Regions from separate parts of the Ensifer sp. GW821-FHT05G01 genome, predicted to be linked through region 1. Evidence: riboswitches for the same ligand, from Rfam matches in the RefSeq annotation. Region 1 holds a riboswitch; each other region holds the start of a gene.

Region 1 (4,855 bases):
AAGCGGGCGACAAGGCACGCTTACGCCAGAGGGCGGCGCATCGGGCATGACGCGCCGGCAATGCAATAACACGCTAAACGTGCTGCATGATTTGCCCTGTATCGACGCCGGTTTCAGGGATCATGCAGACGACGGCGCATTACATCGCCTGCCCGTGAAATGCCTTTGCCAGGCGGGCGATGGCATCGATGTTGCGCGGGCCCGGCGTCGCCTCGACATAATCGAGCACCACGAAGCGGTCGTTCTTGACGGCATCGATGTTCTTGAAGGCCGGGTTGCTCTTCATGAAGGCGATCTTCTGCTCGGCGGTGACCTCGCCATAGTTGACGATCACCACCACCTCCGGGTTCTTGTCGATCACCGGCTCCCAGGAAATCTCCGTCCAGCTCTTCTCGACGTCGTCCATGACGTTGACGCCGCCGGCCGCCTCGATCATCGCCGTCGGTATCCCGAACCGCCCAGACGTGAACGGCTTCTCCTCGCCGGAATCATAGACGAAGACGCGCGTCGGGCGCTCGATCGCCCCCACTCCCGCAGTGATCTTGTCGAGGTCGCGGCGGTAGCCGTCGACGAGCGCCTTGGCCTGGTCCTCGACGCCGAAAATCAGGCCGAGATTGAGCAGATCGACGAACATGTCGTCCATCGTCGGCTTGCCCTTGGCCATGATGTGGATGCAGGATTCGGTCAGCTCGTAGACGTTGACCTTGAAGGGCGCCAGCGTTTCCGGCGTCACCTCGCCGCCCACCTTCATGCCGTAGTTCCAGCCGGCAAAGTAGAAATCAGCGTCGGCATTGAGCAGCACTTCCTTGGTCGGATATTTTTCCGAAAGCTCCGGCAGCGCCTGGACACCTTCGCGCAGCTTTTCATCCAGCGTCTTCCAGCCGGAGACGCCGGTATAGCCGACCATGCGGTCCTGCAGCTTCAAGGCCAGCATCATCTCGGTGAGGTTGACGTCGTTGGAGACGGCACGCTTTGGCGCCGCATCGAAGGTCACGTCGCGATTGCAGCTCTTGACGGTGACGGGATAGGCGAGCGCCGGCGTCGCGGCGAGCGCGAGGAGCAGAAGCGCCGAACCGGCGAACAATGTCTTCATGAAATCAATTCCTGTCGAGCGAGTGAAAAGGAAAATCGGGCGCCGTTGGAGACGGCATTACTGTGGGCGGTGGCGGTAACGCCAAAGGCGTCGGAAAGCGCCTGCGGGTTGAGCACCTCTTCGGGCGGCCCGAAGGCCGTCATGCGGCCTTCCGTCAGGATCGCCACGTCGGTGGCAAATTCGGCGGCCAGGTTGATGTCGTGCAGCGTGGTAACGATGGTCAGCTGCAGCGTCTGCAACAGGTCGAGGATTTCGAGCTGATGGCGGATATCGAGATGGTTGGTCGGCTCATCAAGGATGATGATGCGCGGCTGCTGGGCCAGCGCCCGGGCAATCAGCACCCGCTGTTTCTCGCCACCCGAAAGTGTCGAGAATTGCCGTCCGGCCAGGTGGGCAAGGTCGAGATGCTCGAGCGCATGCGCCACCGTCTCGCGATCCCTGGCCGTCCAGCCGCTCATGCCTTCGCGCCTGGGGATGCGGCCCATCATCACCACGTCGCGCACGCTGAAGGGGAAATCGCTCGGCATTTCCTGCAAGACGACGGCAATGATCCGCGCCGCCTCCCGTGCCGTCATCGACCAGAGGTCGACGCCATCGACTTCGATCGTGCCCGCCGTCGGCTGGGCGGAACGATAGAGGCAGCGCAGCAGCGAAGTCTTGCCGGCACCGTTCGGGCCGAGAATGGCAAGCCGGCTGCCGGGCGCAATGGCAAAGTCGACCTCGCGAACAAGCCGCAGGTCCGGGCGTGGGCCCCAATCGAGCGCGCGGACACGAAGGCCGGCCCCTGTCGCGGTGCAGCTCATCGTCTCGTCCCTCCCCATGTACGCATTCGACAGGCGTTCATTGGAAATGCCCGCCGATATCTTCGGAGATGAGCAGCGCTGCCGGTATGCGCGCCAGCGTCTTGGCGCTCAGCCCGCGCGGCCGTTCGGCCGCCCGCGTCATGCCATCGTTGCGCCCGGCATAGGTGGTGGCGAAGGTAACCAGATCGTCGATATCCTCATCGGGCGAGATATCGCCGAAGAGATAGGTCGCCTTGCCCGTCGCCTGGAAGGCGATGGTGCAAGGCCGGGTGCAGGCGGCCATGCAGACCGTTCCGGCAATCGAAAAATCCCGGTCGAGCGGCGCGCCGAGGGCGGCAATGCTGCGGTTCAGCCGCTGGATCAGATCCGCGCCCGGGCGGCAGGGGCCGCCGGTGAACCGGCAATCGGTGCAGACCGTTATCTTGTGCTGTCGGGATGCCGGCTTGGCCATATTTCTTCTCCGCCGGATCGGGCCGGAGAGAATATGGCAAAGCGATGTGATGACGGGTGACCGCCGCGCAAAAACCAGTTCTTGTCCATCGGAACACCCCGTCCGTTGTGGTTGATCGGTTCGATGGCAGGTCTCCTGGCTCGCGGGTCTTCGCGCATCCACGTCTTCCCGGCTGAACGCCAGTGACAGGGTGTGAATGCGCTTTCCGCTCACAGTTGCGGGGGCAGCCACGGTTTCGGCCCCATTTGGGTCGTCCGCTCCGTGTTCCCTTTTCAGCCGCTTACGCATTGTCGCGCTCGCAGCACCATCACCCCCTTCGTCGCACACTTCGACGGAGGTGACAACCGGCGGGACGGATCGGCCTCGGCCTATCAACATGCGGCATATTCTCATGCGCCTTAGTTATGTAATATCATTACAGTAAGCAAGCCGAAATATCCGTCCTCCGTTATTATGCATCAGGGTCGGCGACGCCACGACTGACCGTGCACCAACGCTCGACCGCGATGATCAGCAACGTCGTTGGCAACGACCCGTGCCCGATATCCCATCAATGCTGAGATGCGCGCCTTTGGCGGACACTCTGCATAAGCGCAATGAGGGAAACGATGCGTCGGCTGTTTCAACCATCCTTGGAGGAACCGCCTTCGGCGCATTCCATGGCTGGCAACGGCACGGAGTGGTGGGCGCGATTGCGCTCGGCTTCGTCGCCGGAGCCGTCCTCGCCAGTTCACCGAGGTTGCTTATCGAACTGCTGACCTGAACGATCGCCGACGGCATCGGCACCCCATCCCCTGCCATGCCTCGTCGCACGAGCCATCGCGCCGCCCCTGGGCGCAGTCGTCACCGACGGAACGGCCAACCGGTAACGTCGTCCGTTACTGTTACGTACTTGCAGACTGGCACAATCGGTGATGTGCTTTCAAAGAACTGATCGCGCCTTCCAGCGGCGTGCAACGACTTGCGCCGGGTTCGCCCGCGTTCCGGGCGGCGGCGCTCCGAACTTCATATCTCGAAGTCTTATGCGACGTAACATCCAGCCTGTCCGCGTAACTCCCGAATACGACGAGTTTTTTGAAGGGGATGATGGTGAATCCAATAGACTTTTTCGTAGACACGCTGCGTACATATCCACCGGTCGCCGTCTTTCTTGCCCTCGGCATCGGCTTCGTGATCGGCCCGATCAAGATCGCAGGCTTCAACCTTGGAAACGTTACCGCCACCCTTCTGGCCGGCGTCGTCATCGGACAGCTGGGCATCCAGGTTTCCGGCGACCTGAAATCGACCTTGTTCCTTATTTTCCTGTTTGCCGTCGGCTACGGCGTCGGCCCGCAGTTCGTTCGCGGCCTGAGCACGGACGGACCCAAACAGATCCTCTTTGCCCTCTCGGTCCTCGTGCTGTGCCTGATCGTGCCCTATCTGTGCGCGCTGATCGCCGGCCTGCCGCTTGGCTATGGCGCGGGCATGTATGCCGGTTCGCAGACAATCTCCGCGGCCATCGGCGTTGCCAGCGACCAGATCAACGCCATGGGCATGAGCCCGGAACAGGCCAAGACCTACACCGACCAGATCCCGATTGCCTATGCGGTCACCTATATCTGGGGCACCATCGGCTCGGCGATCATCCTGGCGCAACTCGGCCCCAAACTTCTCGGCATCGATCTTCCCGCCGCCTGCAGGGAGTATGAGGCCAAGCTTGGTGGCGGCACCGTGAGCAGCGAACCCGGGATCACCCGCGCCTATCACGATTTCGGCCTCAGGGCCTATCGCGTCGACGAGGCGAGCGGCCTGACGGGAACGCCGGTCAGGAATCTGCTTCCCGGCATCCGCGTCTTCGTCGAGCGGCTGCGGCGCGGCGGCCAGATCATCGAGGCCGATGGCAACACCGTGCTGCAGCCTGGCGATGTCGTCGCCTTTTCCGGCAGACGCGCCGCCCTTGTGGAACACCTCGACGCCAAGCTGCTGGAGGTTGAGGACAAGGAACTGCTGAACGCCGAAGCCGAGGTCCTCGACGTCTACGTCACCAACAAGGCGCTTGCCGGCCGGACACTCGCCGACGTCAGCACCGAGGATTGGGCCCGCGGCGTCTATGCACGCAAGATCGTGCGCTCGCTGGTCGAAATCCCGGTCCTGCCCGGCACGACGGTCGAACGCGGCGATATCGTCACCATCGGCGGCGCCAAGAGACATGTCGAGGCAGCGATCAAGGCGCTCGGCTTTGCCGACCGTCCGGTCGAAACGACCGATATTGCCTTTCTCGGCTGGGGGCTGTTCTTCGGAGCCATGGTCGGCGCGCTGACGCTCACGATCGGCGGCATACCGATCGGCTTGTCCACCTCGGGCGGCGCGCTTCTCGCCGGCCTCGTCCTCGGCTGGCTTCGCTCCACCTATCCTGCCTTCGGCACCATCCCGGCTCCGGCACTCTGGCTGATGAACACGCTGGGCCTGAACATCTTCATTGCCGTCGTCGGCATCGGCGCCGGCCCCGGCTTCGTCGCCGGACTGCAG
Region 2 (4,855 bases), on a different contig from region 1:
TCGAGACCGCCCGGACGCAGCAGGCGCAAAGCCCCGTCCTCGACCTTGATGATCGTCGATTCAAGCCCGATCTCGGCCGAGCCGGCGTCGAGAATGAGCTTGAGGCGTGGGCCGAGATCGGCGTCCACATGGGCAGCGCTCGTCGGGCTGATCTTGCCTGACGTATTGGCGCTCGGTGCGGCGAGCGGGCGGCCGAAACGGGCAATTACCCGACGGGAGAAGCCATCGGGCATGCGGATGCCCAGGGTGTTGAGGCCGGCCGAGGCGAGCGCATGCACGGAGCTTGTCGGGCGTTGGGGCAGGATCAGCGTCAGCGGGCCGGGCCAGAAGGCGTCGGCCAGGCGTCGCGACAACGGATCGAATATCACATGGGCTTCAGCCATCGCCATGTCGGACACGTGCGATATCAGCGGGTTGAAGCGCGGGCGCCCCTTCATCTCATAAATGCGGCTGATCGCATCCGGGTTGGTGGCATCGGCGGCCAGGCCGTAGACCGTTTCTGTGGGAATGGCGACGGGCTCGCCTTCGGCAAGCACAGCGCAGGCGCGCTCGATCGCGCGTTCCGGCTCGGTCCGTGTGTCGATGATTTCGGCCATATCGCTTCCGTTTCCCTTTCGAGGTCTCCTTAAAGGAGCCACGATGAAAACAGAACGATTTTCTTCAAGGGAAGCGTGCCGGTGGTTCAGAGGCTGCGGATGATGCGCCGCAGCGCCTCGTCGCGCGCACCGAGCATCAGAACGTTCTTGAGCGCGACCTTCGGGTCGTCGGTGCGAAAGAGCAGGCCATTGTCGCTGACGCTGCGATTGATGGTCATCTGACCTTCCTGCGCGTCGGGTTCGATGGCGACGGCGAAGTACATCCGGGAATAGCCGGTCTGGATACGCTCGAAGAAGTGCTTTTCGTCGCCGAGATCGCAGAAGAAGTTGGCGAAGTAGAAGGACCAGGTCACGTCCTTGGATTGGGCGAGATGTGTTCTCGCCGCCGTCACATGGCAATAGCCCAGATGCGGCCGACCGGCGAGCGTGCGGTGGAAGATCATCTTGGGAAACTGGATCGAGGTGTGGAAGCCGTTCATCCGCTTGTGCGTCGTTTCGCCGGCGGTTGTCAGCTTGTGGCCGGTGCGCTGGGCAACCTCGTCATAGCTGAGATAGCGCCGTTCGCGCTGCGACCATTGCCGCCTTTCGATGCGGCCGGTGCGCAGGAACTCGGTATGGACCGCTGTCTTCGGAGCGATCGTGGGCAGCTTCTCGGCTGCGGCGTCGTAGTATTTGAGCTTTGCCATGGACTTCAATGCGCTGTTTGCCGGTTCGGCCGGTTTCTCCGTCAGGCGACGCTAATGCATTATGGTTAATGGAAGATTTCATTGCGCCGGCCAGGATGGATGAGCCGACGCCGCAACGGATGTCGCAAAATGGCGAAGGCTTCGCGCTTTCGCGCCGGCTTTGCCGGAAAAAGCGACAACTGCCCAATATTTGATCTATCTCATTGTTTATAATGACAAATAGTCGGCCTTGTGGTGTTTCAGACACGGGATGCACTGTGTCGTCTTTCTGGAATTGGATGTCGTTAATCGGCAGCTGCGACGACGGCTTCCGCGATTAGATATGCCTACTCAAGGTGCCGCCTCTTAGGGAAGACGGAGAATTGGGAAGCCGGTCAAAACCCGGCGCTGCCCCCGCAACGGTGGTGGAGCGAAAGCCTCGGCAAAAAGCCACTGGACGGTTCCGTCCGGGAAGGCGCCGGGCTGGTCCTTGCGGATAGCTCCTGAGCCCGGAAACCAGCCTTGACACGAATAGACCGTAACGGGTTGCGGCGGGCAGCCGGATCGGAGCCGTCATCGCACAGGCATTGCGCCTGCGTGGGTTCCAGTCCTGCCTCTCCGAAACAAGGCCAACGAGGATAGGACATGGACATCAAGGGCGATATGCTCCGCAAGCTGAAGGGCCGACGCGACGGCTACAGCCTCGACCGGGCCTTCTACATCGACCCCGACTACTACAGGCAGGATCTCGAGAGCATCTGGTACAAGGACTGGCTGTTCATCGGCCACGACTGCGAGGTCCCGCGCGCCGGCAACTATTTCACCGTTCAGGTCGGCGATTACCCCGTCGTCATCGTCCGCGACCGGCAGGGCACGATCCGCGCGCTGCACAATTCTTGCCGTCACCGCGGTTCCCGCGTCTGCTCGCAGCACAAGGGCTCATCGGCCAAGCTCGTCTGTCCCTACCATCAGTGGACCTACGAGCTCGACGGCACGTTGCTCTTTGCCCGTCAGATGGGCGAGGATTTCGACAAGGCCGCCCACAGCCTGAAGCCGATCCACTGCGAAACGGTCGGTGGCTACATCTTCATCAACCTGTCCGAACAGCCGATGGACTTCGCTCCGTTCCGCGACATGGTCGCGCCCTATCTCGCGCCGCACCGCCTTGGCGAAACCAAGGTCGCCTTCGAAAGCACCATCATAGAGAAGGGCAACTGGAAGCTCGTCTGGGAAAACAACCGCGAGTGCTACCATTGCGCAGCCAACCATCCCGAGCTTTGCCGGACCTATCCGGAAGCCCCGACGGCGACCGGCGTGCAAGGCGCCAAGGATGATCCTGTCATCGCCGCCCATTGGGAAAAATGCGAAGCGTCCGGGCTTCCGAGCGAGTTCCGCATGTCCGAGACCGGCCAGTTCCGCTCGGCGCGCATGCCGTTGATCGACGACGCCGAGAGTTACACCATGTCCGGCGCCCGCGCCGTGCGGCGGCAATTGTCGGCGGATGTCAGTCAGAAGCATATCGGTACGCTGCTTCTGTTCCATTATCCGTCGACCTGGAACCATGTGCTGGCCGACCATGCGATCACCTTCCGCGTTTTGCCGCTCGGGCCTGAGCTGACGCAGGTTACGACCAAGTGGCTGGTCAACAAGGATGCGGTCGAGGGCGTCGACTACAATCTGGAAGAACTGACGCACGTGTGGACCGAGACCAACGATCAGGATCGCCAGATCGTCGAGGAAAACGCTTTCGGTATCCGCTCGCCGGCCTACCAGTCAGGGCCCTATTCGCCCGATCACGAAGGCGGTGTGATGCAGTTCGTCGAATGGTACTGCAAGTTCATGGAGCAGCGCCTCCAGGGCGAAGCTGCTCCGCTCTTTAGGGTCGCCTGATATGCAGATGGCATCCTCGTTCCATCACTTCGATGAACTCCATGTCTGGATCGACAGGCAGAACATGCTCGAATGCACATCCGCGGTCATGGAGACCGCGGATGTGATGACCTTTACCTTCCGGCCCGAGAAGCCGGCCTGGTTCCGTTATCTGCCCGGTCAGTTCGTCACGCTCGAACTGCCGGTGACCGACGACGAGCCGGTGATGCGCACGTACACGCTGTCGTCGACGCCTTCCCGGCCGCTTTCGATCGCCGTCACCGTCAAGGCGCAGGCCGACAGCATCGGCACGCGCTGGATGTTCGATCACCTGAAGCCGGGCATGCGGCTGAAGGCCTTCGGCCCGCTCGGCGATTTCAGCTTCGTGCGCCATCCCGGCGAAAAATACCTGTTCATCTCGGCAGGCTCCGGCGTCACGCCGATGATGTCGATGACGCGATGGATGGCAGACTGCATTCCGGAGACCGACGTCACCTTCATTTCCTGCGCGCGCCGGCCGGATGATATTCTGTTTCGCTCAGAGCTCGAAGTGCTGGCGCGCCAGATGTCGGGGCTGAACCTCGGCTTTGTGGTCGAGGGGCATGAGGCCCGGCACGGCTGGCACGGCCTGCGCGGCCGCATCGACGGCGCCAAGCTGCCGCTGCTTGCGCCCGACTTCCTGGAACGCACCGTATTCTGCTGCGGTCCGGAGCCGTTCATGCGCGGCGTGCGCGAGCTGTTGACGGCCGCCGGCTTCGACATGAGCCGCTATCACGAGGAAAGCTTCCAGCCGGCCGCAGCACCAGCCGCCGAGGAGATCGCAGTCAGGGCAGGGGTGGCAACCGATGCTGACGCGCAGGTCGCCAAGGTGGTGTTCACCATGAGCGGCAAGGAGATCGAGGCCAAGCCCGGCCAGACCATCCTGCAGGCGGCACGCGCCAATGGCGTCAGGATCGGGGCTGCCTGCGAAGGCGGCATCTGCGGCACCTGCCGGGTGATGAAAGTCGCCGGCGAGGTCGAGATGAACCACAACGGCGGCATTCTCGACGACGAAATTGACGAAGGCTATATCCTTGCCTGCTGCTCGCGCCCGCTCGGGGACGTGCAGATCGAGGCCTGATCGCGGGCAATGGTTGCGGGGAGGTTCCTCCCTGCAGCGATTGGGAGATCGACAGCAACGTTCGTGTGTTTGAAAAGACGCACGGGCCTGTAGGCCCGTCAGCGGCTGGCGGCAGCCAGCCGCACCGCGCGATCATGACGGCCGAAATCGATCGATCCGGTCGCCATCATGTCGACGCCTTCGCCCGCAGCGCTGGCGGCTTCCGCGCGGCTAATGAGCAGCGGCTGGGTTTCGATTGTGGCCTCTGCCTGGGCAGAGCTGGATACGCCGGCCCCTTTGTCGGCCTTCGCCAAGAGAACGAGGGGCATCGGTTTTTCCGGCAACAAGACACCGTCCGCCCAGATCGACCGCAAGGCGGTGCTGGTCATCGCGGCGACATTGACGTCGATGTCGTCGAGCGTGCCGGGCACACGATAGGGACAGCGGCGCTTGCCGCAATTGACGCCTGACGAGAACTGCCACAGCGCGTAGCTGTCCCAGTTGCCCATCGGGAAAACCTGACGGATATCCGGCTTGTAGCGGGCATACCAGAGCGGCAGCCGCGACAGCAGCCGATACCTGGAGCGGTTGGCCGCGATGTATTTCGCCGTCACATGGTTGGTGTA
Region 3 (4,855 bases), 260 kb from region 1:
CTGTCACCTGTCCTGACGCTGCAGGGGGCGGTTGCTCATTGCGACATGCCGCTTGAAAGCGGCCCAACGCTGTTCCTGCCCTATAGCCAGACCTATGTGCCCGGCTACCTCGCGCTGAAGCGGCCGGAGTTCCGCGCCTATTTCGACGAACATCACGTGCAGTTGCCGCTTGCAAAGGGCGATGTCGTTTTCTTCAATCCGGCGCTGTTCCATGCCGCCGGCAGCAACCGTTCGACCGATATCAAGCGCGTTGCCAATCTGCTGCAGGTTTCGTCGGCCTTCGGGCGAGCGATGGAGACCGTGGATCGCGTGAAGATGAGCGCGGCGCTCTATCCGGCGCTGACAGCTCTTATCGCATCCGGCGCCCTTTCGAAGGGTGAGGTCGCCAATGCGATTGCGTCCTGTGCCGAAGGTTATTCCTTCCCGACTAATCTCGATCGCGACCCGCCGCTCGGCGGCCTTGCGCCGAAAACACAGGCGCAGTTGATGCATGAGGCGCTTTCAGGAAGGTGGAGCGAGGCGGATTTCCGCAAAGCGCTTGAAGAGCAGGCACAGCGCAAGCTGAGCTGAACAGAAGATATCGCCATGACAGGTCCCCGGCGCTCGGCGGCGGGGGCCGTTCCTGTTTCGATGACACTTTCACTCCTGGGAGGAATTTCATGACCGAACAACACGGCCGTCTTGACGGCAAGGTCGCCATCGTCACCGGTGGGACGCAAGGGTTGGGGGCAACGATCGCCAGCCTGTTTGCGGAACGCGGGGCCGAAGGCATCGTCATCTGCGGGCGCAACACTGCCAAGGGAGAGGCGAAGGCTGAGGAGATCCGCAAGGCGAGCGGCGCGCAGGTGCTTTATGTCGAAGCGGATCTCGAAAAGGTCGAAGATGCCCGAAAGGTTGTCAACGCCTGCGACGCCACCTTCGGGCGGGTCGATGCGCTGGTCAACGCGGCAGCAATCACCGACCGCGGCACCATTCTCGATACAAGCCCCGAACTCTTCGACCGGATGTTCGCCATCAATGTGCGGGCGCCGTTCTTCCTGATCCAGGAGGCTGTCAAGGTTATGCGAAGGGAGGGCACTCAGGGCACGATCGTCAACATCGGTTCCATGTCGGCCATGGCCGGGCAGCCGTTCATCGCTGCCTATTGCTCGTCCAAGGGCGCGCTGGAGACGCTGACCAAGAACACGGCTTACGCGCTGTTGCGCAACCGTATTCGTGTCAACGGTCTCAATATCGGATGGATGGCCTCAGAGGGGGAAGATCGCATCCAGCGAGAGTTTCACGGTGCTGCAGCCGACTGGCTGGAAAAGGCGGCCGCCAGCCAGCCTTTCGGCCGGCTTGTCGATCCCAAGGAAGTCGCGCGCGCCTGCGCCTATCTGTCCTCGAACGAATCCGGCCTGATGACGGGGTCGGTCATCTGCTTCGACCAGTCGGTCTGGGGTGGCTATGACGGCTCGCCACATCCCGTCGCCCCGCTTTGATAGTGAGCCGCAAGGGCAGCGGTCGAAAGGTCTCCGATGTCGACCGCTGCCGAAAGGCTCGCACGGTGCCGGCGGGCACCCACCGAGTTGCTTGTCATTCCCGATTGGCTGTGCACTTATGGCGTCGTCAGGTGCCCGCGACGCGGGAGAATCGGGAATCCGGTGTCACTCCGGAACGTGCCCAACGCTGTGACGGGGACGGCTGCCCCAGGGATCTTGAGTTTTCTCAAAGTCTTGCCACTGGATCTTCATCGGATCTGGGAAGGCGGAGCGGCCGGGGGATCCGAAGTCAGAAGACCGGCCTGGCAAGATAGACCGAAACCCGCGCGGACGGCGGAAGGTTGTGCATTGTTGGGGATCGAACGATGCTGACTGACGCGAATGGCGGCCTTGCGGCCGCAGAAGCCTTTTCATTTGACGAGCGCGAAGCCGTCTACCGCGCCATCGAAACACGCCGGGACGTGCGGGATCAGTTCCTGCCCGACCCCTTGCCTGACGATCTGGTGATGCGCCTGCTCAATGCAGCGCACCGGGCGCCATCGGTGGGGTTCATGCAGCCATGGAATTTCGTCGTCGTGCGCCAGGCGGAAACCCGCGAGCGGGTCTGGCAGGCGTTTTCCCGCGCCAACGACGAAGCTGCGCTGATGTTCGATGGTGATCAGCGGGCGAAATACCGCTCGCTGAAACTGGAGGGTATCCGCAAGGCACCGCTCAGTATCTGCGTGACATGCGATCGCACACGCGGCGGCTCGGTCGTTCTCGGGCGCACCCACAATCCTGACATGGATGTCTATTCCACCGTCTGCGCCGTCCAGAATCTCTGGCTTGCCGCGCGCGCTGAAGGCGTCGGCGTCGGCTGGGTCAGCATCTTTCATGAGAACGAGATCAAGGCGATCCTCGGCATACCCGATCATGTCGTGATCGTCGCCTGGCTTTGCCTGGGCTTCGTCGACCACCTCTACCGTGAGCCGGAACTGGCGGTAAAAGGCTGGCGCCAGCGCCTGCCGCTGGAGGAACTGGTATTCGAGGAAGGTTGGGGAGCCTGCCGGAAGGCTGACGCCGCGATCAGTTGCTCTGAACGGGCTGGTAAGCCGGACCCGTGGGGTGGCGAAGGTCGATCGACGTTTCCTTCTGGGGCAGGAACGTCGGCCCGATGACCCGCACCTTGCTCTTGGCGGGATCGTAGGGGCGCTCTTCAGCGGGAACCGTCACCTTGGCAGAAGGGGCATCTGCCCCCTTATTGCCTTCGATGACGATGATCGAGGACCGACTATCGCTGGAATTGCCGCCGCCTGCCTTGGGCGCTGTTGCCACCGTCTTCGGGATCTGGCAGCCGCAGATGCCGGGCTTGCCGACGTCTCGCGTCCGGTAGGCAAAGGCGTTCGGCAATTCCCGATAGGGGCGTCCAGTCGAGGCGGAAACCATCTGGTCGCTCTCTTCGGTCGCAAGCTCGTGGAAGAAGAGCTCGGTTTCGGCACCCGGGCAGCGGGCGCGACAGGCCTGCTCGTCGCGAGCAAAGTCCGCCGGGCTCGCCTCGGACGAAATGGGGAAGAAGGCGCCGTCGCAGGTGCGCACGCACATGGTGCGAAGCGTGCCGGAATAGACGCCGCTTTCCGGAGGGTATCCGTCTGCGTCGCCATCGCGCAACAACGGCCCGTAGGATTCCTCCGGCGGCAGATCGCGCAGGATATTGCGATGCGTTTCCGGCGCGTCCGGGTCGGCGCTGGCAAATTCCTCGCGGTCGCCATAACAACCGTTGATCTCAAGTGCAGCCAGGATGCGCCGACGCGTGTCGTCGCCATCGCCCGATATCAGCTGCTGGCGTTCCGATTTGAGGATAGCGAGATTGTCTTCCATCTCGGCGATCAGGCTGTTGATATCAGCGCAGATATCCGGGTCGCCGCCATTGAACACGACGACGCTGCCTGTGCCGCAGCCGGCGCGGCGGCGATCGTTGCGCGCTCGACGCAGTTCAATGTTCTGTCGCGAAATCGCGCTGGCGTAATCGCGCGTATCGGCCGTGGTGGTGATGGCCTCGGGCAATTGCGCAAGCCGGGTGTTCAGGCGGTCGCACACGCTGGAGGCCAGCGCCTGATCGGCAAGAACCAGAAGCAGCGGCAAAGTCGCCGCGGCAAGGGTTTTCATGTTCCGGAACAAGGGCGAACGTCCATTTCTGCAACCGCGCTGCGCCGCCCTTGTTGTCCGGGATCGGTCGCCGTCGGCATTTCCTGTTTCAGCCCTATCATAAGGCTTGTCACTGCGTGTGCAACGACAAGCCTCGTAATGCGTTAACAGTGTCGTCCTCTCGGACGAATGGACGGCTCCGATCCGGTGTCAGGCTGCGCGTGCGGTTTCCAGCGACATCGGCCGCTCAAGCACGGTGCCTTCGATCGCGGCGACGGCCTTCATGGCGCTCAGCAGCGACGGCGTCACTTCCCAGGCGACCGCCACGGCAAAGACCGAGCCGATCCGGTGCGGTTCACCGATGCGCTCGCCGGGGCAACCCATGCGACGGAACATCCGCTCGAGGAAGACGTCGGTGACCGTAACGATGTGGCTGATGCCGGAGGCAAGTCCGAGTTCGCCGACGCCGCACATCAGTTCTGCGGCGGCAACCGTGACCTGATTGGAAGCACGGTCCTGGGAAATTTCCGGATCGATGCAAAAGCGGCTCGATTCCCAGATCGAGGCGCTGCGGATCTCCGGGTTGTCGCCAAGCAGGATCGGGAACGTATCGTCCAGCATGTTGGGGCCAAGCGTCGGCAGCAGCCTCAGCGATCCGCGCAGCTTTCCGGTGTCCGGCGAATAGGACAGGATGTAGAGCGGGTTCGACTTGTCGTAGTTGTCGATCTCCCAGTCCCCATCGGTCTGAACGTCCCATTTCAGGAAGTCGTGAAAGACGCGCTTGCGCAACTTGAACATCTCGTCGATGGCCTGTGGGTGCTGTCCGCGTGTCCTGCCGTTGAGGATCCTGATCATCGTTCTCTCCATCCTTGTCTTTGGGGGATGGCGTGATGCTGTCAGTCCGGCGGCGGAGAAGAAACTGGCACTAGTGACAGTACCGGTAACGGATTTTTTACTCTAAATTTCGATGGGTTTCCGGAAGAGCGTGGGGGGAGCGGCTCTAGCCCGGATCAAACTGTGGGGATCAGCGCATGGCGGACGGCCTGGGCCACGGCCTGCGTGTTGGAGACGACGTTGAGCTTGCGGCGGGCATTGGTCATGAAGAAGCGCACGGTGCGCTCGGAAATGCCGAGAATGGTGGCAATCTCCCAATAGCTCTTGCCGGCTGCCGACCAGGTGAGAACCTCGGTTTCACGGCCGGTCAAGCGCATCTCGCGCGTTGCCGCGCCACTCGTCATGGCCGCATTCTC

Evidence for each region. A riboswitch is a leader RNA that binds a small molecule or an ion and turns the genes downstream of it on or off. The one in region 1 is predicted to bind cobalamin.
Region 2: linked by a shared signal. The riboswitch ahead of AC07UR_RS04350 (aromatic ring-hydroxylating oxygenase subunit alpha) and the one ahead of AC07UR_RS10870 (DUF1636 family protein) in region 1 are both predicted to bind cobalamin.
Region 3: linked by a shared signal. The riboswitch ahead of bluB (5,6-dimethylbenzimidazole synthase) and the one ahead of AC07UR_RS10870 (DUF1636 family protein) in region 1 are both predicted to bind cobalamin.

What each region holds. Positions count from the first base shown of each region.
Region 1 is NZ_JBWKSC010000003.1:437,031-441,885, forward strand. Features, by position in the region: gene AC07UR_RS10860 (ABC transporter substrate-binding protein) at 140-1,093, opposite strand; gene AC07UR_RS10865 (ABC transporter ATP-binding protein) at 1,090-1,896, opposite strand; gene AC07UR_RS10870 (DUF1636 family protein) at 1,934-2,347, opposite strand; cobalamin riboswitch at 2,456-2,671, opposite strand; gene AC07UR_RS10875 (hypothetical protein) at 2,919-3,110, shown strand; gene aspT (aspartate-alanine antiporter) at 3,434-4,855, shown strand, end outside.
Region 2 is NZ_JBWKSC010000001.1:902,476-907,330, forward strand. Features, by position in the region: gene AC07UR_RS04340 (L-threonylcarbamoyladenylate synthase) at 1-596, opposite strand, end outside; gene AC07UR_RS04345 (DUF6656 family protein) at 683-1,282, opposite strand; cobalamin riboswitch at 1,599-1,800, shown strand; gene AC07UR_RS04350 (aromatic ring-hydroxylating oxygenase subunit alpha) at 1,907-3,151, shown strand; gene AC07UR_RS04355 (FAD-binding oxidoreductase) at 3,153-4,250, shown strand; gene AC07UR_RS04360 (glycoside hydrolase family 25 protein) at 4,349-4,855, opposite strand, start outside.
Region 3 is NZ_JBWKSC010000003.1:181,874-186,728, reverse strand. Features, by position in the region: gene AC07UR_RS09615 (phytanoyl-CoA dioxygenase family protein) at 1-570, shown strand, start outside; gene AC07UR_RS09610 (SDR family oxidoreductase) at 660-1,481, shown strand; cobalamin riboswitch at 1,594-1,801, shown strand; gene bluB (5,6-dimethylbenzimidazole synthase) at 1,847-2,638, shown strand; gene AC07UR_RS09600 (DUF2865 domain-containing protein) at 2,547-3,626, opposite strand; gene AC07UR_RS09595 (acyl-homoserine-lactone synthase) at 3,816-4,460, opposite strand; gene AC07UR_RS09590 (helix-turn-helix transcriptional regulator) at 4,616-4,855, opposite strand, start outside.